One region of the Micromonospora sp. NPDC048842 genome, then DNA from elsewhere that is predicted to be linked to it. Evidence: riboswitches for the same ligand, from Rfam matches in the RefSeq annotation. Region 1 holds a riboswitch; each other region holds the start of a gene.
The links. A riboswitch is a leader RNA that binds a small molecule or an ion and turns the genes downstream of it on or off. The one in region 1 is predicted to bind cyclic di-AMP.

Region 1 (7,236 bases):
GCCACGTCGAGGACGCCCAGCAGATCGTCGAGAAGGCCGGCCTGCGCAAGGTCACCAAGGTGATCGAGGGCGGTGACACCCGCAACGCCACCACCCGGATCGCCCTGGACGCTGTCGGCCCGGAAGACTGCAACATCCTCTTCCACGACGCGGTGCGCCCGCTGCTCAGCGGCCGGATCGTGCGCGAGTGCGTCAACGCGCTCTGGAGCTACGACGCCGTGGACGTGGCCATCCCCTCCGCGGACACGATCATCCAGGTCGACGACAACGACTGCATCACCGACATCCCGGTGCGCTCTCGGCTGCGCCGTGGTCAGACCCCGCAGGCGTTCCGCTCCCCCACGATCCGGGCGGCGTACCAGATCGCCGAGGACGACCCGGACTTCGCCGCCACCGACGACTGTGGCGTGGTGCTGCGCTACCTTCCCGGCACCCCGATCAAGGTGATCGACGGTTCGGACGAGAACATCAAGGTCACCCACCCGGTCGACGTACACCTGGCGGACAAGCTCTTCCAGCTCGCCGCCGCGCAGGCCCCCCGACTGACCGACCACCGCAGCTACAGCGAGGAGCTGACCGGCCGCACCATCGTGGTGTTCGGCGGCAGCTACGGCATCGGCCACGAGTTGACCGAGCTGGCCCGCCGCTACGGCGCCCAGGTCTTCCCGTTCAGCCGTTCCAGCACCGGCACCCACGTGGAGCGGGCCGCTGACGTCGAGGCCGCGCTGACGACCGCCTTCGAGGCCACCGGCCGGATCGACCACGTGGTGGTGACCGCCGGCATCCTGGAGAAGGGCGCCCTCGCCGAGATGGACGAGGAGACCATGGACCGGCTGCTCCAGGTCAACTTCGTCGGCCCGGTGACCATCGCCCGCCAGGCCCTCCCGTACCTCCAGCAGACCAAGGGTCAGTTGCTGCTCTACACCTCCAGCTCCTACACCCGGGGCCGGGCCCGCTACGCGCTCTACTCGGCCACCAAGGCCGCCCTGGTCAACCTCACCCAGGCGCTCGCCGACGAGTGGGCCGACGTGGGCGTGCGCGTCAACTGCATCAACCCGGAGCGCACCGCCACCCCGATGCGGACGCGGGCCTTCGGCGAGGAGCCGGAGCACACCCTGCTCGCCGCGGAGGCCGTCGCCCAGTCGTCGCTGGACGTGCTGATCTCCGACCTGACCGGTCAGGTGATCGACGTACGCCGGGCTCCCGGTGACGGGCCCACGCCGAGCGTGCCGGCGCAGTCCGGGGCGGGTCGGGTCGAGGCACCCGCCGGCGCGACGTCCGCCAACTGACGCCGACGGCTGCGGAACCACGAACGGAGCGACATGCGCGGCGACCTGGTCCGAAAGCTGGCCGCCCGGTGCCTGACCACCGGGTTGGCCGTGCTGGCCTTCGTCGTGCTGGCGCTGACCGGCGCGACCGGCTGGGGGCTGGCGTTGGCCGTCGCCGCGCTGGCCGCCTCGGCCGCTGAGCAGCGGATCCGGCCCAGCGCCGACCTGGTGGCGGAGACCGGGTTGATCGCCGCGGCGATCCTGGTCGGCTACTCCCGGCGGCTGGACGACGGGCTCAACCTCGCGCTGGTCGCCACCGGGCTGGTCCTGCTGGGGCTGGTGCTGCTGGTGGGGCCGCTGCGCACCGCCGGCGGTCTGGAGATCCGGGCGGCCAATCTTCCGGTACGCGCCTGGACGCCGCTGATCGCCGACCGGCTCGGCACGGCACTGCTCGGGCTGCTCGCCGCCCTGGCGCTCGCCGCCGCGCTGGCCCTGCCGGCCGGTGTGGCGCTGGCCGCCAGCCTGCTGGTCGGCGCGGGCGCCGGTGCGGTCGCGCTGGACCTGGCCCGGCGACGGTTCCGGCCGCGGGCCGGTGGCGGGTCGGTGGCCGCCGCGCTGCGCCGGCACCAGCCGGAGTTCCTGCTCTACTTCTCCGCGCCTCCCGGCTCGGAATACCAGGTCACCATGTGGCTGCCGTACCTGGAACGGATCGGCCGGCCGTTCCTGGTCGTGCTGCGTGAGCCGGAGTTCCTGGCCCCGATCGCGGCGGCCACCGACGCGCCGGTCGTCTACTGCCCCACCCTGGGGGCGATGGACGAGGCGTTGGTGCCGAGCCTGCGGGCGGCGTTCTACGTCAACCACGGTGCGAAGAACAGCCACTGCGTCCGCTTCACCCAGCTCACCCACATCCAGTTGCACCACGGCGACAGCGACAAGGCGCCGAGCGCCAACCCGGTGTCGGGGATCTTCGACCGGATCTTCGTGGCCGGGCAGGCGGCGATCGACAGGTACGCACGCGCCGGCGTGCAGATCCCGGCGGACAAGTTCGTGGTGGTGGGTCGCCCACAGGTCGAGTCGATCGAGGTACGCCCGGAGCCCGCACGAGGGTTGGCGCACCCGACGGTGCTCTACACGCCGACCTGGACCGGGCACCACGCCGACGCCGACTACTGCTCGCTGCCGGTGGCCGAAAGCCTGCTGCGCCGACTGTTGGAGCGCGGCGCGAGGGTGATCCTGCGAGCCCACCCGTACACCACGCAGAACCCGGCATCGGCCCGCCAACTGGGCCGCCTGACCGAGTTGCTCGTCGCCGACCGGGCCCGCACCGGCCGCCAGCACGTGGTCGGCGCGGCGGCTCGGGAGCTGAGCCTGACCGAGTGCGTCAACTCCGCCGACGCACTGGTCTCCGACGTGTCCGGCGTGATCTCGGACTTCCTCTACTCCGGCAAGCCGTACGCGGTCACCGACATGGGCGACGAGGGCGACCGGTTCGTGGAGCGGTTCCCGCTGGCCGGGTCGGGTTACGTGTTGCGTCGGGACATGTCCAACGTGGACGAGGTGCTGACCGCCCTGCTGGACACCGATCCGCTGGCCGAGGCTCGCTGGGCCACCCGCCGCCGTTACCTGGGTGACTTCCCGGCCGAGGCGTACGCCGAGGCGTTCCTGACCGCCGCCCGCCGCGAGCTGGCACCGGCCGAGACACTGACCGCGTCCACAACGGCGTAGCCGCTCAGCGGTACGGGTGGAGCAGCGCCAGCACCGCCGCCGGGTCCTCCACGTGCGCGTTGTGCCCGAGACCCGGAAGCGTGGCCACCGGTACGCCGTACTCCTTGAGCTGTTCGTCGGTGACCATCGGGTCGTTCTCCCCGCGCGCCAGCACCACCGGCACGTCGGTCGCCGCCAGCAGCGCGGCCAGGTCGGGCTCGCCGACGGCGAAGGCGCTCGGGTCCATGGCGAGGCGCCATCGGCCGTCGACCTGGCGCAGCCCGGCGTCCACCACCGGGTGGTCCGGCGAGACCAGGCCGGCCAGCCCGGAGACCCGCAGGTAGCGGCGCGCCGCCTCGGCGCGGCTGGCGAACCAGCTCACCGGGCGGGCGGCGACCTCGGCGGCGCGGGCCAGCTCGGCGGGTGACCAGAGTGCCTTGATGCCCAGCCCGACGACAGCGTCCACCGGCGTTCCGGCGTCGCGGGCGGCGAGCACCAGGCCGACCACCCCACCCAGCGAGTGCCCGAGCACGACCAGCCGGTCGTCGGGTGCGAGGGCCTGCGCGACCTGCTGGGCGAAGCCCGGGAAGGAGTACGACGGCAGCGGCGACGCCCAGCCGTGGCCGGCGAGGTCCGGTGCCAGCCACCGCCCGGGCCAGTGCTGCTCGAGGTACGGGGCCCAGGGCAACCACACGTCCCCGGTCGCTCCCATGCCGTGCAGCAGCAGCAGGACCGGCCTGCGGCCGGCGTGACCACCCGTTTTCTCCACCACGGCCGCAGTCTCCCACGGTTCACGGCCCGGTACGAGAGCCGTCGACGCCGGACCGCGCGCACAAACGCCGCGGGCGCCGGCCCCTTGTGGAGGACGGCGCCCGCGGCGGTCAGCGTGCCCGGGTCAGGCGGAGTAGCCCCGGCTGGTGATCCAGTTGGCCAGGTCGATCGTGGTGATCCAGTACGACGGGTCGGCCGGGTTCGCCGAGTCGGCGATCCGCACGGTGCGACCGTTGTCCTTGTAGCCCACGACGGCGATGTAGTGCCCACCGCCGTAGGAGTGCCAGCTGCCGTCGGTGTCGGTGGCGTCCCCGACGACGTTCGCCACCACGCCCCGACCGTCGGTGATGGCCTTCACCACGTCGGCCTGCAGCCGGTCCATCTGGGCCGGGCTGGGCGCGCCGGGGAACATCCGGGTCCGGTACGGGGAGCCCTTCACCTCGGCGTTGAGCACCCGGGTGGTGTCCTCGGCCGAGTTGGTGCCCATCTCGGTGGTGCCCAGCTCGGCGCCGAGCTCCTCCTGGGTGCGGTCGATGCCGGCGGCGCTGAGCGCGTTCCGGGTGGCCGCCGGGCCGCAGTTGTAGTAGGTGTTCTGCGCCTCGTAGTCGTAGTCGAGCACCTTGGTCGCGGGCGGCTTCGGCCGCTCCGGCTTCCGGGTCAGGTCCGGGTTGCTGCTGGCCTTGGCGGCGGGCGACGCGGCGGTGGTGGCCGGGGCGGCAGTGGTCGGCGCGGCGCTGGCCGAGGGGGACGCGTCCCGAGCCTCGCCGCGGGAGGCGGCGACGTCGCTGCGCATCTCGGCGACAGTGGTCGCGGTGCGCTGGCCGGCCGGGGCGTCGTCGGCAGTGGTGAGCAGGGCGCCGGTGGTGGTGGCGATCGCGAGGGCCGCGGCGGAGGCGGCGACGATCTGGTACGGGCGCTCGGTGGCGAGGCGGCGGAGCTGACGCTGCAGGGTGTGCTTCACGGGGTCCTCCACGGATCGGGGGGAGAGCGGCACACCGGGGCCGGACCGGTATCCGGGCAGGCGCCAGCGCACGGACCGTGGTCCGCGGATGGTGAACCGCTCAGGGGAACGCCCGGCGCGGCCGGGCGGGGAAGGCGATGACCCGGGGGTCAGCTCACCGTCACTGGACGAGTGAGCGGGTGCACCGCCGCGCCGTGGAGGCGAGGGAACAACCGAGGGGTGGAAAGGTGCTGCACGAGGATGGGACTCCTTCCGACACCGCCTACCGGGTTAGCTGACGGATTCGGGCGGGAAGACGCCCTACCGCGGGCCGTGGCTCGCGGATTCACCCCGGACTTACTGGTGGGTCCCCGGTTCGTTGATCACGATTAAGCGGGTCGATGCGGCGTCGCGTCTTGCGATCGGTTACCGCACCGGACGGGACGACACTACTGGCGTCTCAACGCCCTGCCAAGCCAGGTTCACCTGCGTAAACCCCAATTGGCGCGACAATTTCTGCGCGTATTGCCGCTGATGTGACTCGATGGGACAACGGGTTACGGCGACACCTCCGGGCGACAACCGGACAGGCCGTAAAGAACGCGCCCACAATCGCGGGAACAATCCCGCCGACTGCGTCGGACGTCCGCTTTCGTGATTGGGTGAGCGGCCTCACATCACGGATTGGGCTCAACCCACCCGGGCCGGGCGCCACAGTGCCACGGGACGCAGCGCCCCGGCCACCGTGCGGCGCGCGGGGACCAGGGTCGGGCGTAGCCGGGCCGCCGCCGCGTACGCCTCCTCGGCGAGGGCACGAGCGGACTGTGCGGCCAACTCCGCGTCGCGCCAGGCGGCCCGCTCGCCGTCGGCGGCCACCTGGTAGTCGGCCAGCCGCGCATCCCGGACCACCCGGCTGATCAGCACCTCCTGCTCGACCGGGTGTCGCCGGGGATCCCAGCCACGCCGGTGCCCGAACACGTCGCCGAGCTGCGCCATTGTCAGGTCGCCTCGCCAGTACGCCGCCATCGCCGCCCGGTGCAGATAGCGTTCCCGAGCGGCGTACTCGGCGGGGGTGTGCGGGGTCTGCGGGGTGGGCAGTGCCCCGGCGTCGGCGAAGCGACGCGCGGCGGTGTCCGCCTCGTCGTACCCGGTCCAGGCCTGCTCCAGTTGCTCCTGAGCGGTCAGCCAGGCGGCGCGCCGCCGCTGGGCGGTGGTGGCCGCGCCGGCCGCGGCGACGGCCACCTCCTCGGCGTAGCGACGCAGGTCGACGGCCTCGGCGGCGGCCACCTCCCGAGGCGTGGGCCCGGCCGGGAGCGGGTCGTCAGTGGGCCGGTCCCGTTCGGGGCGGGCGGCCAGCACGGTGAGCAGGCCCAGGGTCAGCAGGAACAGCGTCGACCAGATGGCGGCGGCCCGCGGCATCTCGGTCACGAACTGGTAGAAGACGACGGTCTCCATGGTCGGCACCTCGGGGAGAGAGCAGTGCGATGGGGAGCCGCGCCGATCAGCGGGCCGCTGTGGGCCACGGGTCGGCGGGTCAGGGAGCGGGTGGGTCGACAGGGTGCGCGGTGACGGGACGGTCGTCCCGGTGGCTCAGCGTCCGGGTGGGGCCCGGGAAGCCCGACCGCTCGTACCGTCGACGAGGGGCAGCCGGTCAGATTCGGCCGCGCGGACCGGCAGCACGCCGGCCGCGATGGTGCCCTGATCACCGGGGAGCGCCACCGGCGTGTCGACCGACCAGGTCGGGACCGGCTCCTCGGCGGCCTCCGGCGGTATCGCCGGGGCCGGGCGGGCCACAGTGGGCGCACCGCAGTGCCGGTACGAGGCCGCCAGCGACCCGGCGGCGACCGAGGCCGGCACCGCGCTCGACGTCGGCACCGGGCCGGGTGTTGGCGTGACGGCCGTGGTCGGGCCTGCGCCGAGCGCCAGGGCCGCGACGACGGCGAGGCTGGTCAGCACCCGAGTCGCCCAGCGCGCCACCCACCACAGCGGACAGGTGAACGCGACCGGAAGCACGTCCCAACGGTACCGTCGCGCAGACCCGGGCGCACCGGCCACGGGCGTGTCGGATCACGCCGCGCCGACCCCGTTGACCAGGGTGGACGTTGTCAGCGCAGGTCGACGTACGTTGATCGACCGTCAGCCTGACCGACCTCGTCGGCAGGTCCGTCGACCTCGCCGCGGGCGCTGCTTCCGGGTTCCCGTGCGTCGTCGTCACCTGCGGCGCGTTGTCGGGGGACGGGCGCCGGACGGGCCGCGCGGCGCGGCGCGAGCCGGCGCATCATCGGGGTTTCGACGAAGCGGTGCAGCAGCCCGGCGAGGACCAGGTTCGCCGCCAGGAAGCCGAGCACCACGGCCGGGCCACGCCAGCCCGCGAAGCCGATCCCCCAGGTCCCGCTCCAGCGCAGCACGCTCGTCATCACCAGCACGTGCACCAGGTAGAAGGCGAACGAGACCTCACCGAGCCAGACCAGCGGCCGGGACCGCCACGGCGAGCGCCGACCCCGCACGTCCGCGTCCGCGGCAGCGGTGATCACCAACAGGTACGCGACGGCG
Region 2 (7,236 bases), on a different contig from region 1:
CAGCACGTGCCCGTGGTTGGTGAGGAACGTCCAGTTCCGCCCGCCGCCGGTGTCGTCCGTCACCGTGCTCGCCATCGTGTGACCGCCTTTCCGGATGTCCGCCTGCCCTCGCGAGAGTCTGGTCCGCGCTGCCCTGGGAAGGTTGCCCAGGGGGTGGCCGGAGTCAACGTATGAAATCTAAATCACGCATACCTTGACGCATCTTACGGTGCGTGTGACGGTGGAGCACGAGCCAGCGCCCGCCCGCCCGGCCGGCGGAAAGCCGGCTTGACCAGGCCAGATGCGTCGAGACGAGGTGCGGGATGAGTCATACCGGGAGCTCCGGAGGTCAGCCGGGTCCGCAGCGGACCACCGACCGGGCCACCGCGCTCAGCGAGCCGACCCGGGCGTACGCCGAGCTGGTCGCCGGCAACCGGCGCTTCGTCGATGGCGCCCCACGCCACCCCAACCAGGATGCCGGGCACCGGGCCGCCGTGGCCGACGGGCAACACCCGTTCGCGGTGATCGTCGGCTGTTCCGACTCGCGGCTCGCTGCCGAGATCATCTTCGACCGGGGTCTGGGCGACCTGTTCGTGGTTCGCACCGCCGGGCACACCGCCGGCCCCGAGGTGCTCGGCAGCGTCGAGTACGCGGTGACAGTGCTCGGCACCCCGCTGGTGGTGGTGCTTGGCCACGACTCGTGCGGTGCGGTGCAGGCCGCCCGGGAGTCCGCCGCGACCGGAACCGCGCCGAGCGGTCATCTGCGCGCTGTGGTCGACGCCGTGCTGCCCAGCCTGCGCCGCGCCGAGGCCGAGGGCGTGGACGACATCGACGGCATCGTCGACATCCACATCGCCCAGACCGTCGAGACGTTGCTCGGGCAGTCTCCCGTGCTGGCCGACGAGGTGGCGCGGGGGCGGTGCGCGGTGGTGGGGGTGTCCTACCGGCTGGCCGCCGGAGCGGTGCGCCCGGTGGCCGCCGTGCCAGCCGGCTTCGCGACGTTGGCGACAGCGGCCGGATCGCCCGAGTCGACCGACCCGGCCGCGCCTGCCACAGTCTGACGCGACGAGGGCCGCTCCGCGTCACGCGGAACGGCCCTCGACGGGAATCGTGCGGGTCAGAGCAGCGACATGTGGACGTGGTCGGTGTGGTTCGACGGCCCGCTGTACGAACTCCAGCCGGTGGCCGGGAACCAGATCTGCCGGTTCCAGATCACGTAGTAGATGCCGAGCCGGTCGGCGTTACGGATGAGGAACGCGGCGACGTTGTTGCCGTACGTCCGGGTGTCGTTGTTGTGCCACGGGGAGAACCCGCTCTTCTGTAGCGACCAGTCGCAGGCGCGGCCCTTCGGGTGCTCCCACGGCCCACCGGGGCGGTAGCAGCCGACGAACCGGTTGAAGCCGGCCGCCTTGACCTCCTTGTACGCGTGCAGCGTGCGCGGCGTGACGCAGCCGGACGTGGTGGGGTCCTTCTCGCTGCACGACTGCGGCTTCCAGTCACCGTCGGCCGTGCGACCCGGGCCGATCTTCGCGACCTTGGAGGTGGCGTCCACCAGGCCGCCGGTGAAGCCCTTCCCGCCCACGAGGGAGAGCGCCTTGTCGGCCTCGCTCTTGCGCTTCGCCATCAGGGCCGTCTGCTTCTGCTGCTCCCGAACCTCGGTGTCGAGGGCCAGCTTGGCCTGCTCGGCGCGGGCCTTCACCTCGTTGACCTCGGAGAGCTTCTTCTCGTTGACCATGTTCATCTCGTCGAGCAGCCCGGCGCGCTGGACGAACGAGTCGGGAGCGTCGCTCTCCAGCAGCATCGCGACCGCGCCGATCCGGCCGGTCCGGTACGCCTGGGCGGCGATCTGCCCGACCTGCGGGGCCAACGCGTCCAGGTCGGCCTTGGCCCGGTTGACCTCCGCGGCCAACTCGCCCTGCCGCTTCTTGGATTTGTCCAGCTTGGACTTTGCGGCGGAGTAGTCGCGGTTGGCCTGCTCGATGACGTCGTTGAGCAGCTTGGGCTCGCCGTCCTCCTCGTGCCCGGACGGTGTGGGGTTCGTCGGGGCGGCGTGCGCCGGCAGCGGCCCGGCGAGCACTGTCAGTGCGGCGATCACGGCCACCACGGGTGTCAACCAGCGGCGTAGGGGTGCCGTCACAATGTTCCCTTCCGTCGACCGCCGACCGGGTTAGCTGACGGGTTCGGGGCGGAAGTGGCCCCTACCGCTGACGCGGATTCACCCCAGGTACCTGGGTCCCCGGCTCGCCGGTTGGCGATTGGGCGGTGGCACCGCAGGCGCCGCTTCGCGCCTTCATCGGTGACCGGCAGCGAGGTTACCCGAGAGTCGACCGGCTGAGCTACGCCTGGATGCCGACCAAAAGCGTCATTTCGCCATTGCGTTGAGTGACCAGTGACGCGGTTCTCAGGGTGGATGCCCGATCTGGTCACGCTGAGGAGTGTCACCATGCCGTATCAGTGCTCCTGTTCGACTCCGGCCACCGGTCGGTGGCCTCGGATGGGGGTGCGGTCCGCGTCCGGTCCGGCTCGTCGGAGCCGGCCGTTCGCGGTGAGCTGAGTGCGGCCAGAGCCTCGCTGCGGTCCGGCTGGGGCCGGGGCGCGGGAGCGCCGGTGGACGGCGTGGCATCGCCGCGCCCGGCGGCGGTCACCACCGCTGCCAGCCCGGTGGTCAACGGCACGGCGGCGATCAGACCGAGGGTGGCGACCGCGCTGCGGACGATCTCCTGCGCGAGGAACTCACTGGTGAGGATCTGCCCGATCGGCCGCGAGTCGGCGGTCAGCAGGAGCAGCAGCGGCAGTGACGCGCCCGCGTACGCCAGCACGATGGTGTTGACAGTGGAGGCGATGTGCGCGCGGCCGACCCGGGTGGCGGCACGGTACAGCTGCAACCGGGACAGCCCGGGGTTGGCGTTCGCCAGTTCGGTGACGGTGGCTGCCTGAGTGACAGTCACGTCGTCGAGCACGCCGAGTGATCCGATGATGATCCCGGCGAGCAGCAGACCGTGCAGGTCCACGTCGCCCTGGAACATCGACAGGGTGGTGGCGTCCTCGCTGCCGAAGCCGGTGAGGTGGGTCGCGGCCGTGGCGATGGTGGCGAGCACGCCGGTCAGCACCAGGCTGCCCAGTGTGCCGAGCACCGCTACCGAGGTCTGTGCGGTGACCCCGTGGGTCAGATAGAGCACCACGAACATGATCAGGGCCGCGCCGACCACCGCCACCAGCAGCGGTGACCTGCCCGCGCTGATGCCCGGCAGCACGAAGGTGAGCAGGATGGCGAAGCTGGCGGCCAGCCCGGCGAGCGCGGCCAGACCTCGCCACCGGCCGAACGCGACGATCGCGGCCGCGAAGACCACCGCCAGCCACACCATCGGGGTGCCGCGTTGGTGCTCGGCGATGTTCCAGTTGCTGACGGCGGGATCGATCGGATCGGCCAGCTCGACCAGGACGACCTCGTCGCCGACCTCGACCCGGGGCGCGCCCGGCCCGTCCGGCACCGGTGTCCGTACCTGCTGGCCGGCGGTCGGCCCGTCGTCCACCCGGACGTCGACAGCGCCGCACCGCCCGTCGCCGACCCTTGGTGTGCCCTCCGGAACCGACGGCGCCGGCGGGCACGGCTCGCTCACCACCCGGGTGACAGTCCCGGGGTAGCGCGGCACGTCCGCACCACCATCGGTCTGTGGTGACCCGCCGCGAGGCCAGAGCAGCACCGCGGCCAGCACTGTGGCGACGAAGAGAGGTACCACAGTCACGACGAGGATCCGTCGCACCCGTGGTGGGGCGGACGGAGCGGGGTGAGTGTGGTCGGCGGCCAAGGCGAGACTCCCAACGATCCGGTGCGGGATACGGGTCAGCGGGCCGGGCGGTTCACCGTTGCGGTGGAAACGCGGCCGACGGCGGGGCGGATCGCTGCCTGACGACCGCTTGATCACAGACGGTCAGTGCTCGGCCCGGTCGGCCGGGGGCGACGCCACGACGTGGCGGCGCCGGTGCCCGACTGTGCGGCGGCATACGGAGAGCCATCGCGGGAGATGCTAGCCAGCCCTCCTGGGGGTTGCAGGTCGTGGCGGAGTGTCGGGCGGCCGAACCGCTCGCGTGGCGGTCTCCGGGGCGGCATGTTGGAGCCATGCCCGCTCCGTCACCGCCCGACCCCGATCGCCAGCGACGCGCCGGACCCATGCCGCACGAGAAACACGCCGGGCACGCCGCGCACGACAAGCACGCCGGGCACGATCCGGCGATGTTCCGCCGCCGGTTCTGGGTCTGCCTGGTGTTGACCATCCCGGTGGTGCTGACGAGTCGTCTCGTGTCGGATCAGCTGGGCCTGTCCGGGAACGACGTCCCCGGTCGGGCCTGGGTGGGGCCGGTGCTCGGCTCGGTGGTGTTCTGGTGGGGCGGTTGGCCGTTCCTGGTTGGTGCGGTTCGGGAGGTGCGGGACCGGGCGCCCGGGATGATGCTGCTGGTCGCGATGGCGATCACCGTCGCGTACGCCGCGTCGCTGGCGACCAGCGTCGGCGCCTTCGACCTGGACTTCTGGTGGGAGTTGGCCGCGCTGGTCACCATCATGCTGCTCGGGCACTGGCAGGAGATGAAGGCCATCGGGCAGGCCCGGGGAGCGCTGGCGGCGCTGGCCGCGCTGTTGCCGGACGACGCCGAACGGGTGGCGGCGGACGGGCGGGTCGAGGAGGTGCCGGTGACCGGTCTGCGGATCGGCGACGTGGTGCTGGTCCGGCCGGGGGGTCGGGTGCCGGCGGACGGCAGGGTCGTCGAGGGCCGCGCCGAGCTGGACGAGTCGATGATCACCGGGGAGTCACGGCCGGTCGCCCGGTCGACGGGCGACCGGGTGGTGGCCGGCACCGTCGCCACCGACTCGGCGATCCGGGTGCGCGTCGAGGCGTTGGGTGAGCAGACCGCCCTCGCTGGCATCCAGCGCATGGTCGCGCAGGCCCAGGCTTCCGGTGGGCGAGCCCAACTGTTGGCCGATCGGTTCGCGGCCGCGCTGTTCTACCTGGCCACCGGCACCGCCGTGCTGACGGTGCTGGTCTGGACCGCGCTCGGTCAGCCGGACGAGGCGGTGGTCCGTGCGGTCACCGTCCTGGTGATCGCCTGCCCGCACGCGCTGGGTCTCGCCATCCCGTTGGTCGTCGCGCTCTCCACGGCGCTCGCCGCTCGGTCCGGGATTCTGGTCAAGGACCGGTTGGCCCTGGAGCGGATGCGGACTGTCGGCGCGGTGCTCTTCGACAAGACCGGCACGCTGACCCGGGGCGAGCACGGGGTGACCGATCTGGTGACGGCGTCCGGCGTCGAGCGGGACGAGCTGCTGCGGATCGCGGCCGGTGTCGAGTCGGAGAGCGAACATCCGTTGGCCCGGGCGATAGTGGCGGCGGCAGGCCGGGCCGGCCCGGCCCGGGCGGCCGGGTTCCGGTCGTTGCCGGGCCGCGGTGTGCAGGCGACGATCGACGGTACGGAGTATGCGGTGGGCGGGCCGGCGCTGCTGCGCGAGCTGGGCCTTTCGGTCCCGGCGGAGCTGGAAGCGGCGACCGGGCGGTGGTCGGCGCGGGGTGCCGCGGTGTTGCACCTGGTGCGGCTACCGGACGCCGTGCTCGGTGCGTTCGCGTTGACCGACGAGGTGCGTCCGGAGGCCCGGCGTGCCGTCGACGAGCTGCGAGCCGAGGGTGTCCGCACCATCGCCATGATCACTGGTGACGCTCGGTCGGTGGCCGAGGCGGTCGCGGCCGACCTCGGCTTCCGACCTGGCGTCGACGAGGTCTTCGCCGAGGTGCTGCCGGCGGAGAAGGACGATCGGGTGGCCGAGCTGCAGCGGCGGGGGTTGGTGGTGGCGATGGTCGGTGACGGGGTGAACGACGCTCCGGCGCTGGCCCGGGCGGACGTGGGTATCGCGATCGGCGCGGGCACGGATGTGGCAATCGAGTCCGCCGGTGTGGTGTTGGCATCCTCGGACCCGCGTGGGGTGGCGGCCGTGGTCCGGCTGTCCCGGGCGTCGTACCGGAAGATGCGACAGAACCTGGCCTGGGCGGCCGGCTACAACGTGGTGGCGCTGCCGCTGGCCGCCGGGGTGCTGGCCTGGGCCGGCGTGGCGTTGAGCCCGGCGCTGGCCGCGGTGCTGATGTCGGCGTCCACCATCGTGGTGGCGCTCAACGCGCAGTTGCTGCGCCGGGTCCGTCTCGACCCCGCGCCGGACTGAGCGCTTGTCAGCCGCGCTTCATCAGCCGGCCGACCGCCGCCATCATCTCGGTGGCCATCTCGTCGGCCCGGCCCTCGGCGGCGCCCTCGTGCATGCAGTGCCGGGCGTGCCCGTCGAGCAGCCCGAGGGCCACCTTGTCGAGGGCGGCCTGGATGGCGGAGATCTGGGTGAGCACGTCGATGCAGTAGCGGTCGTCGTCGACCATCTTCTCGATGCCCCGGACCTGCCCCTCGACGCGGCGGAGCCGCGCGAGCAGCTGATCCTTGCTGGCGGTGTATCCGCGGATCGGGGTGGGTGCCGTCATGTCGACAACGATAGCGTACCCCCAGGGGGTATGGTACGGTCGGTTCTGTTGAGATACCCCCACCGGGTACCGGTACCCCGAAGGAGACGAACCGATGGTCGACACGACGTACCAGGTGCAGGGCATGACCTGCGGGCACTGTGTCAGCGCGGTCAGCGCCGAGGTCGGTGCCATCGCGGGCGTGCGTGACGTCAAGGTCGACCTCGAGGCCGGCCGCGTCACCGTCAGCAGCGATCAGCCGCTGGACACCGCGACTGTTCGAGCCGCAGTCGACGAGGCCGGCTACGACCTCGTCGACGCGTGATCGGCGGGCCGGCGTGCGCACCGTGACGAGACTGGCCGGGTTCGCCGTCGGCCTGGCGGCGATCTTCGGCACGACGTACGGGATCGGCCGGGTGGTCGACCGCGCCCCGGTGGTCGAGGGCCGGCACGACGGCGATGCCGCTCCTGCGACGGGCGAGCACGACGAGACGGCCGACCGGCTCCCCGGCGGGCTGCTCGTCTCCGAACGCGGCTACACCCTCGAACCGGTCGACGCCCCGGCCGACGAGTTCGCCTTCCGGATCGCCGGCCCGGACGGCCGCCCGGTCACCCGGTACGACGTGGCGCACGACAAGCAGATGCACCTGATCGTCGCCCGTCGGGACCTCTCCGGCTTCCGTCACGTCCACCCCGAGCTGGCCCCGGACGGCACCTGGCGGGTCGACACCCCGCTGGCCGGCCCCGGGCAGTGGCGGGCGTTCGCGGACTTCGC
Region 3 (7,236 bases), on a different contig from region 1:
CCGAATCGCCGCCGGCCCACAGTGGCGCGTCGCCGCCGGCTCACAATGGCGCGACCCCCGCCGGGACGGGTGCCTGAGCACGTTCGCGCACCTCGGGCGCGGCGGGTCGCGCCCAGGGCCGTACTCTTCTCGGTTGGCCCGCGCGGTTCCCGCTGCCTGCCGGCGACCTCTGAAGGAGCGTGCGTTGACCGACCAGACCGGCCTGGAGCAGGAGATCGCCGTCGAGCAACGACACCTCGACCGGGTGTACGCCCGACTGGCCGAGCTGCGGCAGTCGGCCGTCCGCGCCGAGCGTGACGGCTACCGGATGGCCCGGGTGGGCACGCACGGCGCCCTGGTCGAGCGCGACGCGATGGTCTTCCACGCGGCGCAGCGGCGGCACACCCTGGACGCCGAGCACGAGGGGCTGGTCTTCGGCCGGCTGGACCTGCTCGACCGCCAGGTGCTGCACGTCGGGCGACTGGGGATCCGCGACGAGAACGCCGTCACGCTCGTCGTCGACTGGCGCGCGCCGGCCGCGGCCGCCTTCTACCAGGCCACCCCGGCGCAGCCGCTGGACGTGGTGCGGCGCCGCACCATCCAGTCCCGCGCCGAGCGGGTCACCCGGATCGAGGACGACCTGCTGGACCCGACGGCCGCCCCGGAGGGGATGACTGTCGTCGGTGACGGCGCGTTACTGGCCACCCTGTCCAAGGCCACCGGCCGGGGCATGCGCGACATCGTGGCGACCATCCAGCGGGAGCAGGACGAGGCGATCCGCTCCCCCGGCTCCGGCGTGACGATCGTCGCGGGCGGCCCAGGCACCGGCAAGACAGCTGTCGCCCTGCACCGGGCCGCGTTCCTGTTGTACTCCGACCGCAGCCGCTACGCCGGCGGCGGCATCCTGGTGGTCGGCCCGTCGTCGGTCTTCGTCGAGTACATCGGTTCCGTGCTGCCGTCGCTCGGTGAGGACACCGCGACCCTGCACTCGCTGGGCACCCTCTTCCCGGGGATGACCGCCACCCGCCCCGACCCGCCCGAGGTGGCGGCGGTGAAGGGCTCGCTGCGGATGCGCCGGGTGCTGGAGCGGGCGGCCCGCGACGCGGTGCCGGGCGGCCCGGGTGAGCTGCGGCTGCTCTACCGCGGCACGCTGCTGCGGCTGGACCGGGCCGCGCTGGACCGGATCCGGGACCGCGCGCTGCAACGCGGCGCACGACGCAACGAGGTGCGCCGGGCCGGCTTCGACGGGGTGTTCGCCGCGCTCTGGGCGCAGGCCCGTGAGCTGAGCAGCGGTCGGCTTCCGGAACAACCGGCGTTCGAGGCGGAGATCGCCGAGCGGTCGGAGTTCCGGGAGTTCCTCAAGGCATGGTGGCCTCGGCTGCACCCCCGGCACGTGCTCGGCTGGCTGGCGCAGCCGGACCGGCTGCGCCGGTACGCCGGGGGGATCCTCTCCTCGGCGGAGATCCGGCTGCTCAGCGCCGCGTACCGGAGTCTGGACTCGGCCGGGCTGACCATCGCCGACGTGGCACTGCTGGACGAGTTGGACGCGCTGCTCGGTAAGCCCGCACAGCCGGCCCGCGCGCGACGCGATCCGTTCCAGCTCGCCGGCGGCGTCCGTGAGCTGAGCACCCTCGGTGAACGGCAGCGGGCGGCCCGCGCGGCGGCCCGGGAGCGTCCGGAGGACTACCGGGACTACGCGCACGTGGTCGTGGACGAGGCGCAGGACGTCTCGCCGATGCAGTGGCGGATGATCGGTCGTCGCGGCCGGCTTGCCTCCTGGACGGTGGTGGGCGACCCCGCGCAGACCGCGTGGACCGGCGACCCCGACGAACTGGACCGGGCCCGGGACCAGGCGCTGGGCCGGCGCAAGCGACACGACTTCACGCTCACCACCAACTACCGCAACTCGGCGGAGATCTTCGCGGTGGCGGCGGCGGAGATCCGTCGGCTCTACCCGGACCTGCCGCTGCCGACCGCCGTCCGCTCGACCGGGGTGGAGCCGGTGGAGCTGGTGGTGCCCGCGACGGAGTTGGAGACCGCGACGGTGGAGGCTGCCGCCGGCCTGCTGGCCGAGGTGGAGGGCACGGTCGGGGTGATCACGCCGGTCCCCCGCCGGGACGAGGTCGCCGGGTGGCTCGGCGCGCTCGGCGCGCCGAGGTTGCAGGTGGTGACCAGCCTGGAGGCCAAGGGCATGGAGTACGACGGGGTGGTGCTGGTCGCCCCGAGCGAGATCCGGGCGGATCCGGGTGCCGGCGTGCGCACCCTGTACGTGGCGCTCTCCCGGGCCACCCAGCGGCTCACCACCATCGACCCGACCGGCTGACGTGTGCGGACTGCCGCCAGCGGAAGGCCCTGCCCGTACACTTGCACACATAGCGATGTGAGCATACATTTGACCGGGTCCCGACCAGCGGCGGAAGGTGGTTCTCGTGGGCGCAGGTCATGACCACCACCATGGGTCCGTCGCCAATGCCGCACACCAGCACCGAGGTCGACTCTGGGCGGCGTTCGGGTTGCTCGCCACCCTGATGGTGGTCGAGGCGGTGGCCGCCCTGCACACCGGCTCGCTCGCCCTGCTCTCCGACGCCGGGCACATGTTCACCGACGTGCTCGGCATCGGGATGGCGCTCGCCGCCATCACGGCGACCCGGCGGGCCACCGGCGACCCGCAGCGCACCTTCGGGCTCTACCGGCTCGAGGTGCTCGCCGCGCTGGCCAACGCCGTCCTGCTCTCCGGCGTCGCGATCTACGTGGTGATCGAGGCGATCCGCCGCTTCGGCGACCCGCACCAGGTCATCGCCGGCCCGATGCTCGCGGTGGCAGTGCTCGGCCTGCTCGCGAACATCGCCGCCTTCGCGCTCCTGCGCGCCGGAGCCCGGGAGAGCATCAACCTCCAGGGCGCCTACCTGGAGGTGCTCGGTGACCTACTCGGCTCGGTCGGCGTCATCGGCGCGGCGCTACTCATCACCGTCACCGACTGGTGGTGGGCCGACCCCCTGGTCGCGGTCGCCATCGGCGTGTTCATCCTGCCCCGCACCTGGCGGCTGGCCCGCGCCGCCATCCGCATCCTGGTGCAGGCCGCCCCGGAGCACCTCCAGGTGACCGCGGTGCACGACCGGCTCGCCGCCGTCCCCGGTGTCGTCGAGGTGCACGACCTGCACGTCTGGACGCTCACCTCGGGCATGGAGGTGGCCTCCGCTCACCTGACCATGGCACCCGGCGCGGAGGTCGGCGCGGTGCTCACCGCGGCCCGTACGGCCCTGCACGACGACTTCCGCATCGAGCACGCGACGTTGCAGATCGAGCCTGGCGCCGCTTCTGGAGCCTGTGGCTCCATCGAATGGTGACGGCGCCGTAATTTTCCGTGGCGGCGCACGCACCGTCCGTCACATCGGCTGCAGCGGCCCCACCCGCACCGGTAGGCTCGGTCCCGGCCTCCACAAGGCGGCGCCCTCCCGGCGCCGGTGGCGGTCGCCGCCTAATCGCCCAACTGGGCGAACCGGGGAACCATGTTCCTGGGGTGCATCCGCGTCAGCGGTAGGGATCTTCCGTCCCGAACCCGTCAGCTAACCCGGTCGGCGGCTGACGGAAGGACATGCGCAGTGGCACCAGCACGACCACCCGCCGCCCGACTGGCGGCCCTGATCGTCGCGATGTTCGCCCTCGGCGTCGCGCTTCCGGCCGGCACCGCCTCGGCCGCTCCCCCGACCGGCCTGCGAGCCGCCGCACCCGACTCCGACGAGGAGGGCGGCACCCCGGCGTTGCGGGCCCAACTCGAGGCGGCCAGCAAGGGCTACCTGGACGCGAAGCGCGCCCTGGACACCTCGGTGCAACGGCAGAAGCAACTCGCCACCCAGCTGACGACCATCGAGGGTGAGATCGACCAGCGCAACGGCAAGGTCGGCGAGATCGCCGAGGTGGCCTACCGCACCGGCCGGCTCGGTGCGATGTCGGCGCTGCTCAACAGCAACACTCCGGAAGGCTTCATGGACCGGGCAGCCGCGCTGGACGCGGTGGCGGCCAACGAGGACCGGGTGCTGCGCGACCTGCTGAACAGCAAGGACAAGGCGAACCGCACCCGGGTCGCCCTGGACGGTGAGATCAACGAACAGCGCAAGCAGGTCGCGGTCATGGCCAAGCGCAAGGAGCAGGCCGAACGGGCCCTGACAGTGGCCACGACACCCAAACCGCAGACCACAGCCGACGCCGGCTCCAACCGGGGCACCTCCAGCGCCAACGCGAAGGCCGCACCGCGCAACTCCGACGGCTCCTGGCCCTCCGAGTCGTGCAGCGTCAACGACCCCACGCCGGCCAACGGCTGCATCACCCCACGCACCCTGCACGCGCTCAACCAGGCCAAGGCCGCCGGATTCACCCGCTACGTCTCGTGCCACCGCCCCAGCGGCTCCGGTGAACACCCGAAGGGCCGGGCCTGCGACTTCGCGGCGCAGAAGGGCGGCTTCGGCGGGAACGCCACAGGCGGCGACAAGACGTACGGCAACAACCTGGCCGCGTACTTCATCCGCAACGCGGACCGGCTCGCCGTGCTCTACGTGATCTGGTACAGGCAGATCTGGCTGCCCAGCAGCGGGTGGAAGTCGTACAGCGGGGCGCACGGCACCCCGTCGACCGACCACACCAACCACGTACACCTGTCGGTCTACTGACCCACGCGTCGTGATGCCTGTGAGCCGTGTGCTGGCTCGCAGGCATCACGTGTGTCCGGGGCCGGGCTACGTCGCCGGGCGTACCCCTGATGTCGTCGCTCGTCGGACGACCCGGCAGCGGTCGGCGGGCAGCATCGCGGTATGCCTCGGATCCGACCCACCACCCGCAAGGCGCTGCTCACCCTGCACCTCGTCACCTCGCTCGGCTGGCTCGGCGCCGACCTGGTGCTGCTCACCCTCGGCATCGCCGTCCAGCGGGGCGCCGACCCGGCGGTGGTCTATCCGGTCACGGCCCTGGTCGGCACTGTGCTGTTCGCGCCGCTGAGCGTCCTGGTCTGGCTGATCGGAGTCGCCAGCTCGCTGCTCACCCCGTGGGGCCTGCTGCGCCACCGCTGGGTGCTGGTCAAGCTCGTGCTCACCACGGTGATGGTCGGGCTGGTGCTGTTCCTGCTCACCCCGAACCTGCGTCACGCCGGATCGGTCGGTGCCGCCCTGCCCGCCCGGGATCGCGCCGACCTGGTCATCGCGCCGGCGGTGTCGACAAGCCTGATGGTCATCGCGACGGTGTTGTCCACCTACAAGCCGTGGGGCCGGCGTTCCGCCACCCGACCGGCCCGCACGAGCCGTGATCGCGCCGCAACCACGATCTAGACGCCACCCCCGCTGAGCACGTCGCACCAAGCGCAAGCGATCTGCCCTGCTCCGCGATCTTGCACTTACTGTCCCGACATATGGGGCATTACGCCGATATAGACAACCGAAACTGCAAGATCGACGCGGCGGGGCGGCGGGCGGGGCGATGCGGCGCGGCGCGGCGCGGCGCGGGTCAGGTGGGGTTTGGGGGGGTGCTGGTTTGGTCCAGGGCCGCGCCCAGGCGGGTGGCTAGGGCTAGGTGAGCGGCCTGGGCCTGGCGGAAGGCGTAGCGGAACAGCGGCGTCGGCGCGGTCAGGGTGATCTCCACGTCGATGCGGACCAGGCCGTCCGGCTCGGCGCGCAGTCGGGTGTGGTTTCGCACCGTGGTGGCCGGCCACTGGCGGGCCACCATGACGATCTCGTCGGCCTCGCTGATCAGCACGTCCGCGTGGTAGGTGGTCCGGAAGCGCAGCGGACCGGCCGCCAACCGGTCGTTGATCGTATAGCTGGCCTGGGCGCCGGGCCGGGGCGGCACCCGGCGAACCCGCACGATCAGCGGATGCAGCTCGCCCTGCCGGGTCAGGTCGCTGAGCAACGCTGCCGCCTCGGCGGGTGAGCACCGGGCCTGGACGGTGTAGCTGAAGGTATCGCTGCTGAGCACACCGTCTCCCGCCGTCGTTTGGTCGCCCGATCGTCCCGTACCGATGTCTGGCTGGCAACGCCCCCGCGCCCTCAGCGCCGCGCCGGACCGGGCCGATGCGCCGACCTGCCACCATCTGCGCCATTAAGGTCGGTTAGTGCGAAACCTTCCCGAAGATGCCGAAGGGCGGCCAGCATGAACGGCGACGACCAATGAGTGGGCACGTGATGGTCTTCGCGCCCACTCCACAGCTGACGGTGACTGTGGACCAGCCCAACGACCACCCCGAGCTGCACCTGCACCCTGGCGGACAGGGTGTCTGGCAGGCCCGGATGGTGATCTCCCTCGGAGTCGACGTGGTGCTCTGCGCCGCCCTCGGCGGTGAGATCGGCCAGGTGCTGGAGCCGCTGCTGGTCAGCGAGGGCGTGGACCTCAAGGTGGTGGTCCGTGACTCCGGCAGCGGCGGGTACGTGCACGATCGCCGCGACGGCTCCCGGCAGGAGATCGCCGACGTGCCCGGGCAGCCGCTGAGCCGACACGAGATCGACGAGCTGTACAACCTCGCCCTCGGCGAGGGCCTGCGGGCCTCGGTGAGCATGCTCAGTGGGCCGAACGAACCGTGGCTCGTACCGGCCGACCTGTACCGACGCTTCGCCGCCGACCTCGGCGCGAACGGCGGCCGGGTGGTGGTCGACCTCTCCGGCGATCACCTCGGTTCGGTGCTGGAGAGCGGCGTGTTCTTCCTCAAGGTGAGTCACGAGGAGTTGATCCGCGACGGCCGCGCCCGCAGCGACGACACCGAGGAGCTGACCCGGGCCATGTACGAGCTGCACGCGGGCGGCGCCGAGACGGTGGTGGTGAGCCGCGCCGACCAGCCGGCGTTGGCGCTCATCGACGGGGAGCTGTTCCAGGTCGAGATGCCCCGGCTGGAGGCCGCCGACCCACGCGGCGCGGGCGACTCGATGACGGCCGGAGTGGCGGCCGTCGTGGCCAGGGGCGGGGACATTCGGACCGCGATCCGCACCGGCGCCGCCGCTGGTGCGCTGAACGTGACCCGGCACGGCCTGGGCACCGGACGGCTGGACTCGATCACCGGCCTGGTGGACCGGGTCCGGCTGGTGCCGGCGGACAGCCGGCAACAGGAGCGGACGACCCCTGACGAGTTGGCCGGCCGGGTGGTCGAGCGATGACACTCCGGGTGTTGATCACCAACGACGACGGGATCGCCGCGCCGGGCATCCAGGCGCTCGCCTGGGCCGCCCGGCAGCGGGGTCTGGACGTCGTGGTGGCCGCGCCGATGGAGGAGGCGAGCGGCAC
Region 4 (7,236 bases), on a different contig from region 1:
GGCCGCGGATCGGGCGCGACTTCGCGAGCAGCAGCGCGACACTGTCGTCGACGTGGTGACCCGCTACAACCCCGAGGCCGTCGTCTGCGTCGGCGTCCCGTTCGGCCACACCAGACCGCAGTGGATCCTTCCTCACGGCGGCCCGGTCACCGTCGACGGCGTGGAACGTCGCATCTTCGCCGACTACCGATAGCGGCCCTCTGCCAACTGCTGCGGGCGAGCGTCGTGCCGCCGGGCGAAAACGGTTGCGGATCCCCTCGGCGGTCGGGATCGTGCTCGGATGCCTACCGGGACCGGGTGACCGGCATCGACGCGAGCGCCACAGTGCTCCGCCATGCCCACTCACGTGCCGGCCGAGCGCAGTTTCGCCTGCACGACCTGGAGCGGCCATTGGACTTCGCCGCCGATGCGTCCTTCGACGGGATCGTCTGCGCGCTGGTCATCGGTCATCTGACAAACCGGCGGCAGTTGCTCGCCGAGATGCGCCGGGTGCTACGTCCCGCCGGCTGGCTCGTCATCTCGACCACCCATCCGACGGCTGACTGGCGACACTTCGGCGGCTCCTACTACGACGATTCCTGGGTCGACCTGCCGCACGGGCCGGGCGCTCTCCACTTCCAGCGGATGACGGTGGAAACATTCCTCGGCGAACTCCTGGACGCCGGATTCCTACTGGAGAAGCTCGTCGAGCCACGGCCGCGCGCCGAACTCCGCACGGTCGACGAAGCCGCGTACACCCGTCTCACCGAACGGCCGTCCTTCCTCGCCGCACGACTGCGGTCCGGAGACTAGGGACGGGCGCTTGCACACCACGCCTGTCCGACCTTGCTGGCGCGGACCGCCCGGCGGGTGGTGAATCCAGTGGACCGGCACCGACGGTGGTTGGAAACTGCGGGGATGGAACCGACACAGACGGCGCTCATCGTGCCGATACCCGAGGCCGAGGAGGCGGTGGGCCGGTTCCGGGCCTCGCTGGACCCGGCCGCCGGGTGGGGGGTGCCAGCGCACGTGACCGTCCTCCACCCGTTCCTGCCCCCACAGGAGATCGATGAGCAGGTCTTGGCGGTGCTGCGCGACACCATTGCCGGGATACCGCGTTTCAACGTCGCGCTGACGCACGTTGGCTGGTTTGGTGACACGGTCGTCTGGCTTGCTCCGCAGCCAGCTCGCCCGTTCCGGGAACTTACGTCGGCGGTGTGGCAGCGCTTTCCCGAGGCACCCCCGTATGCCGGGGCGCACAGCGACGTGGTGCCACACCTGACCATCGGTCACGACGCCGCCAAGCCCACGCTGAGCCACGCCGCAGAAGCCGTCTCCGCGCACCTGCCGATCACCGCAGCCATCGACAGAGTCCGGCTCATTGCCGGAACGCCCGACGTCAGCCCTTGGCGTACCGTCTGCGACTTCCCGCTGGGATGACTCCGGCTACCGGCCCGCTAATGGCCCGCCGACCCTCGCGAATCCGGTGGTCGGGTGACCGATGATGGTCGCGATGACGACACCACGAGGCGAACGCGATCAGGCCAGTCTTCAGCGGCGGCTGGACGTATTGAAGCTGCCGGTTGTGCCACTGGAACGCCATGGATTTCTGACGCCCTCGGACCGCGCGGATATGGAGAGCGAGCCTGAGGCGGTCGGCGTCGGGCCCGATGGTACGGCGTTCGCCGTCTGGTCAAACCGGATCGACTCCCGGCGCAAGCAGGTCACCTGGCATGTCGGTGGCAAGGGGATCCGGACTGTCGGTGCCATCGACGTGGAGACGGACCTTCGGGTGTCGTTCGTGCAGCCGCTGCGCATCGGCACAGACGGCGTGCGCCGCATCGGCGGGCAGTGCCGTCTCGTGCTACCTGATGGCGTCGAAGCACAGCGGCTCCGCTACACCTGCCGGAGCGGGCGACCTGCACGCCTTCACCCGAGGCACTTGGTACCGAACCAACATGGACGAGCTGCAGACTGTTGCGCTGAGTTCAACAGCGAACGCGGCGAGCGGGCATCACCCGGAACCACGGAAGCCCTGGCGGGACGTCTGTCCTGACCAGGGCTTCCGTACGTGGAGCGGGTGACGGGAATCGAACCCGCACTGTCAGCTTGGGAAGCTGATGTTCTGCCATTGAACTACACCCGCAAGCGGCACCACTGTACCCGAGTCGTCGGGCCTCTGCACCCAGGTACCCCCGCCGGCCGCAGGTGTCCGCGTACCGCTCCGCCCGGGTTGATCCACTCGACTTTCTGGAAGTCGGGGCATCCGGAGCGCTGGGACCCCGCGACTTTCTTGAAGTCGAGTTGATCACCGCAGGCGGCGGGCGCTGGACCGGCACGTACGCCCGGTGCCGGCTCCGTTACGACGGAGCCGGCACCGATGATCTTCCGGCGGTGGTCAGGCGGCCGTGCACTGGACGTCACGGCTGAGGCGGGTCGGGCGAGCCTGCGGGACGGCGAGCGGCGCTGCCACCGCCGACGGGGCGTTTGGGTCGAGCCAGACCCGAACGGCCGGCCGACTCGGCGCGAGGCCCGGAATGCCCGCGATGTGCTGCTCGCGGCGGGTGAGCATCGCCACGTCGACAGTGAACTCGAAGAGCCGCCAGTCGACCTGCGGCTCGGCCCGGGCGCTCTGCGCCAACTGGGCCACCCGGATCGGATCGTTCACCGGACGGGCGTGCCCCGCCACGTACGCCTCGTCGTCGCTCTCCTCCGCCGGGAACGAGTGCAGCGCGTAGCGGCCGTCACGTTCGAGGTCGCGACGCTTGGGCGAGTCGATGATGAAGCAGAACAGCCCCTCGGCGGTGATGACCGGGGAGACCGGATGGACGCGGGGCCCGCCGTCGGCACGGACAGTGGCCAGATAGCCGAAGCCCGGCCCGTATTGCTGGAGGAGAATGCGGATCCCGTCGGCGAGTCGGGGCTCGTCGGCGGCGAATTCGGACCAGGAAGCCATGTGGGCATTCTATCGAACAAATGTACGAGCAGCGACCTCGACGCGCTGGTCACCGGCACCGAATCCAGCCACTTTCGGCAACGCGGCTATGGTGGTCCGATGCTGCTCTCCGACCGCGACCTGGTCTCCGAGATCAAGGCCGGCACGCTGGGCCTGGAGCCGTTCGAGCCCACCCTGGTCCAACCCTCCAGCATCGACGTCCGACTCGACCGGCTGTTCCGGGTCTTCAACAACCATCTCTACACCCACATCGATCCCGCGATGCAGCAGGACGACCTGACCTCGGCGGTCGAGGTCCCCGACGGCGAGCCGTTCGTGCTGCACCCGGGGGAGTTCGTGCTCGCCTCGACGCTGGAGGTCATCTCGCTGGGTGACCAGCTCGCCGGCCGACTGGAGGGCAAGAGCTCCCTGGGCCGGCTCGGTCTGCTCACGCACTCCACCGCCGGCTTCATCGACCCGGGCTTCTCCGGTCACGTGACGCTGGAACTCTCGAACGTGGCGAACCTGCCGATCACCCTCTGGCCGGGCATGAAGATCGGGCAGCTCTGCATCTTCCGGCTCTCCTCGCCGGCCGAGCACCCGTACGGCTCGGTGGTCTACGGCTCGCGCTACCAGGGCCAGCGGGGGCCGACACCCAGCCGCGCCTGGCAGCACTGGCGCACCTGGCCAACCCGCTGAGGCCCACCCGCTAGAACCGAGACGACGAGGGCCCGCCGCGACGGATCGCGACGGGCCCTTCGAGCACTCACTGTCAGCCTGGACGGCCGTAGCTGTGGATCGGGCCGTCGTCGACCTTCTTCATCTTGACCGGCTGACCGGCCTGCGAGGCGTGCACCACCCAGCCGCCGCCGACGTACATGCCGACGTGGTGGATGTCGCTGTAGTAGAAGACCAGATCGCCAGGGCGCAGGTCGCCCTTGCTGACGTCCTTGGTCACCCGGCTCTGCGCGGCGGCGTTGTGTGGCAGCGACACGCCGGCCTTCGCCCAGGCGGCCAGCATCAGCCCGGAGCAGTCGTACGAGTTCGGGCCCTCGGCACCCCAGACGTAGGGCTTGCCGATCTGCGCGCAGGCGAACTTGACTGCGGTGCCCGCGGCGCCGCCGGGGTAGCTACCCGGGCAGGGCGCCGGGCGCAGCGGACCGCCGCCGCCGTTGCCGTACACCTTGAGGCGCAGCTTCTGCAGGCGGTCGATCTCATCGTTGATCTGCTTCTTCTTCGCCGCCAGCTGAGCTTCCGTGCGGGTCAGCTGGGCCACCATCTCGTCCAGTGGCGCCTTCTGCGCGGCCAACTGGTCGCGCAGGTCGGCCACCTGGCGTACGTCCTTCTGCTGGTTGTGCGCGAAGCGGTCGAGCATTTCGAGCTGGCCGACCACCTCGCTGGGCGACCGGCTGCCCAGCACGGCGTTGACCGTCGAGACGTTCTCACCCTTGTAGGCGCGTACGGCCAGGGCGCTGACCTTGTCCATCGCGGCGTCGACCTGGCGCTCGAGCGGAGTGATCCGGGCGGCCAGCGCGTCGGCCTGCTTGCGCTTCGCGGCGAGGTCGGTGCGGGTGGCGTTGTGCCGTTCGATGATCGGTTCGAGCTTGTTCCAGTCGGCGTCGATCTGGCGCTCGATCTCGGCGACGGACGGATCGGCGTGGGCCGCCGTGGCACTGCCGGTCAGAACGACGGCGATGCCGGCCAGCGCGGCGAGTGCGGTGGTGAAGCGGGACCAGCGTGGGCGCGGCACTATCGACACCGGGCCGGCTGATGCCGACCGCTCGGACGACGGCCGCGGGGCATGGAGTGCCACCGGGGTTCCGTACTCCTTCTTCCTGACCGCCTACCGGGTTAGCTGACGGGTTCGGGCGGGAAGTCGGCGCCCTACCGCAGTGGCTGCGGATTCACCCCGAGGGACTTGGGTCCCCGGTTCGCTCGGAAACGACTCGGCGGTGTCGGTCCGTTACCGCCCGGGCTGGGCGGAGCTGCTGTCGGGCCGACGAATGACCAGAGTAGAGACGCTTGTTACCGATCCGCAACCCGTGCGGCAGTGACACTCCGTACGGATTGGAAGAGGTCACCGACAGTGCGTGAAGAATTCTTTCCATCGGCTTCGATAGATAGAAAGGTATTGACGTGACCTCCCGGACGGCGCGATGGTGACCTGACCTCACTTCGCGAGAATCTAGGGGGTTCGATGCACCATCCAACCCTGTCGACCGGCTGGCGCGCACTGCTCGCCGCCACAGTGGTCGCCGCCGCGACCACTGTGCCGCTCTCCGTCGGCCCGGCCGCCGCAGCGCCCACCACCGACCGCCAGCAGCAGTACGCCGCTGCGGCCAGCGAGTACGGCGTGCCGGCCGTCGTGCTGCTCGCCGTCTCCTACCTGGAGTCGCGCTGGGACACCAACGCCGGCACACCGAGCACCAGTGGCGGCTACGGCCCGATGCACCTGACCGACGCCCGGCACGTGACCGCCCTGCCCGGGCGCGGCCACCACGACGCCGGCGCCGAGGACCCACGCGGCGACGACTCCCGTCCCGCCCGGGTGCCAGCGCCCCGGCCGGTCGAGGCACCCGCGCCGTCCACAGCGGCGTTGCAGACCGTCGACGCCGCCGCCACGCTGACCGGCGCCACCCCGGAGGCACTGCGCACCGACGCGGGCCTCAACATCCGGGGTGGGGCCGCACTGCTGAGCGCGTACCAGAGGGATCTGGGCGCGCCGGTCGGCGCGGACACCGACCCGGCCGCCTGGTACGGCGCGGTGGCCCGCTACTCCGGCGCGGACAGCGCCGACGCCGCCGCGGCCTTCGCCGACGAGGTCTTCACCACCATCGGCGCGGGCGAAGCCCGGGTGACCGACGACGGCCAGCAGATCACACTGCCGGCTCGCGCGGTACGGCCCGAGCGTTCCTGGCTGGACCGGCTGGGCCTGCGCCGCCTGGCCCGCCCGGACGGGGTGGAGTGCCCCCGCGCCATCTCCTGCGAGTGGATCCCGGCGCCCTACGAGGCGTTCGGCGACGGGGACTACGGCAACCACGACCTCTCCGACCGGCCCGGGCGGCAGAAGATCGAGTACATAGTCATCCACGACACCGAGGCGAGTTGGGCCACGACCCTGCAACTCGTCCAGGACCCGACCTACGTGAGCTGGCACTACTCGCTGCGCTCGGTAGACGGGCACATCGCCCAGCACGTGAAGACCAAGGATGTCGGCTGGCACGCCGGCAACTGGTACGTCAACGCGAAGTCGATCGGGTTGGAACACGAGGGCTTCGCGGCGCAGGGCACCTGGTACACCGAGGCGATGTACCGGACCTCGGCGAAGCTGGTTCGGCACCTGGCGCTGCGGCTGGGCATCCCACTGGACCGGCAACACATCATCGGCCACGACAACGTGCCCGGCACCATTCCCTCGACAGTGCGGGGAATGCACTGGGATCCGGGCCCGTACTGGGACTGGACGCACTACTTCGACCTGCTGCACGCGCCTCGACTGGACACCGGCACCCCGGCCACCGGAATGGTGCGGATCGACCCGGACTACGCCACCAACCAGCCGGCGTTCACCGACTGCGTCACCCCGGGCGTGCCCTGCGCGCCACGCGGCTCCTCGGCGGTGGTGCTGCGCAGCGCACCGTCCGCGGACGCGCCGCTGGTCAACGACATCGCGCTCCGCCCGGACGGCACCCCGAACACGATGGTCGTGTCGGACCACGGGGCCCGGGCGTCAGCCGGGCAGACGTACGCGCTGGCCGGGCGGCAGGGTGACTGGACGGCGATCTGGTACCTCGGGCAGCGGGCCTGGTTCCACAACCCGGCGTCCGCGCCGACCGCCAGTTGGACCGTCGGCGTCGTGGCCACGCCGAAGCCCGGACGGACCACCGTTCCGGTCTACGGACGGGCGTACCCGGAGCAGTCCGCGTACCCGGAAGGGGTGCCCTACCAGGCGATATCGCCTCTTCAGTACACCCTGGCCGCCGGGCAGCGGTACGCCGTCGGCGCGGTGCTGGCCGGGGAGTACTACCGGGCCAGCACCGTCGACGGCTCCTCGCCCGGCGACTGGACGGTGATTCGCGGCAAGAACCGGTACGCGCAGATCCAGTTCGGCCACCGGATCATGTACGTCGACCTCGCCGACGTACAGCTGTTGCCGTCCCCGGTGGGCGCGCCCCGCTGAGAACCACGAAGGCCCCCGGTCGGTGACCGGGGGCCTTCGTGTCGCGTGAGGTGGATCAGCCAGGTCTGCGGAACCCGGCGACGGGCATGGTGTTGATGCTGGACACCTGCACCGGCTTACCGGCACGTGGTGCGTGCACCAT

Region 2: it holds a riboswitch for cyclic di-AMP, as region 1 does, so the genes downstream of both, AB0C19_RS24930 (hypothetical protein) here and AB0C19_RS10070 (C39 family peptidase) in region 1, are expected to answer to the same signal.
Region 3: it holds a riboswitch for cyclic di-AMP, as region 1 does, so the genes downstream of both, AB0C19_RS08265 (hypothetical protein) here and AB0C19_RS10070 (C39 family peptidase) in region 1, are expected to answer to the same signal.
Region 4: it holds a riboswitch for cyclic di-AMP, as region 1 does, so the genes downstream of both, AB0C19_RS03805 (NlpC/P60 family protein) here and AB0C19_RS10070 (C39 family peptidase) in region 1, are expected to answer to the same signal.

What each region holds. Positions count from the first base shown of each region.
Region 1 is NZ_JBEZGK010000005.1:278,554-285,789, reverse strand. It holds gene AB0C19_RS10085 (bifunctional cytidylyltransferase/SDR family oxidoreductase) at 1-1,289, shown strand, start outside; gene AB0C19_RS10080 (CDP-glycerol glycerophosphotransferase family protein) at 1,323-2,993, shown strand; gene AB0C19_RS10075 (alpha/beta fold hydrolase) at 2,998-3,744, opposite strand; gene AB0C19_RS10070 (C39 family peptidase) at 3,868-4,716, opposite strand; cyclic di-AMP (ydaO/yuaA leader) riboswitch at 4,949-5,089, opposite strand; gene AB0C19_RS10065 (hypothetical protein) at 5,374-6,138, opposite strand; gene AB0C19_RS10060 (hypothetical protein) at 6,274-6,696, opposite strand; gene AB0C19_RS10055 (acyltransferase) at 6,789-7,236, opposite strand, start outside.
Region 2 is NZ_JBEZGK010000020.1:102,479-109,714, forward strand. It holds gene AB0C19_RS24920 (MarR family winged helix-turn-helix transcriptional regulator) at 1-75, opposite strand, end outside; gene AB0C19_RS24925 (carbonic anhydrase) at 303-1,040, shown strand; gene AB0C19_RS24930 (hypothetical protein) at 1,097-2,116, opposite strand; cyclic di-AMP (ydaO/yuaA leader) riboswitch at 2,121-2,251, opposite strand; gene AB0C19_RS24935 (YibE/F family protein) at 2,418-3,788, opposite strand; gene AB0C19_RS24940 (heavy metal translocating P-type ATPase) at 4,151-6,178, shown strand; gene AB0C19_RS24945 (metal-sensitive transcriptional regulator) at 6,186-6,482, opposite strand; gene AB0C19_RS24950 (copper ion binding protein) at 6,577-6,786, shown strand; gene AB0C19_RS24955 (hypothetical protein) at 6,800-7,236, shown strand, end outside.
Region 3 is NZ_JBEZGK010000004.1:249,396-256,631, forward strand. It holds gene AB0C19_RS08250 (alpha/beta hydrolase) at 1-77, shown strand, start outside; gene AB0C19_RS08255 (AAA family ATPase) at 185-2,302, shown strand; gene AB0C19_RS08260 (cation diffusion facilitator family transporter) at 2,409-3,326, shown strand; cyclic di-AMP (ydaO/yuaA leader) riboswitch at 3,445-3,576, shown strand; gene AB0C19_RS08265 (hypothetical protein) at 3,633-4,646, shown strand; gene AB0C19_RS08270 (hypothetical protein) at 4,788-5,297, shown strand; gene AB0C19_RS08275 (SRPBCC family protein) at 5,473-5,940, opposite strand; gene AB0C19_RS08280 (PfkB family carbohydrate kinase) at 6,132-7,109, shown strand; gene AB0C19_RS08285 (5'/3'-nucleotidase SurE) at 7,106-7,236, shown strand, end outside.
Region 4 is NZ_JBEZGK010000002.1:281,837-289,072, reverse strand. It holds gene AB0C19_RS03840 (LD-carboxypeptidase) at 1-193, shown strand, start outside; gene AB0C19_RS03835 (class I SAM-dependent methyltransferase) at 121-792, shown strand; gene AB0C19_RS03830 (2'-5' RNA ligase family protein) at 898-1,419, shown strand; gene AB0C19_RS03825 (hypothetical protein) at 1,493-2,035, shown strand; tRNA gene AB0C19_RS03820 (tRNA-Gly) at 2,052-2,125, opposite strand; gene AB0C19_RS03815 (pyridoxamine 5'-phosphate oxidase family protein) at 2,378-2,935, opposite strand; gene dcd (dCTP deaminase) at 3,035-3,613, shown strand; gene AB0C19_RS03805 (NlpC/P60 family protein) at 3,687-4,664, opposite strand; cyclic di-AMP (ydaO/yuaA leader) riboswitch at 4,741-4,876, opposite strand; gene AB0C19_RS03800 (peptidoglycan recognition family protein) at 5,112-7,094, shown strand; gene AB0C19_RS03795 (NlpC/P60 family protein) at 7,150-7,236, opposite strand, start outside.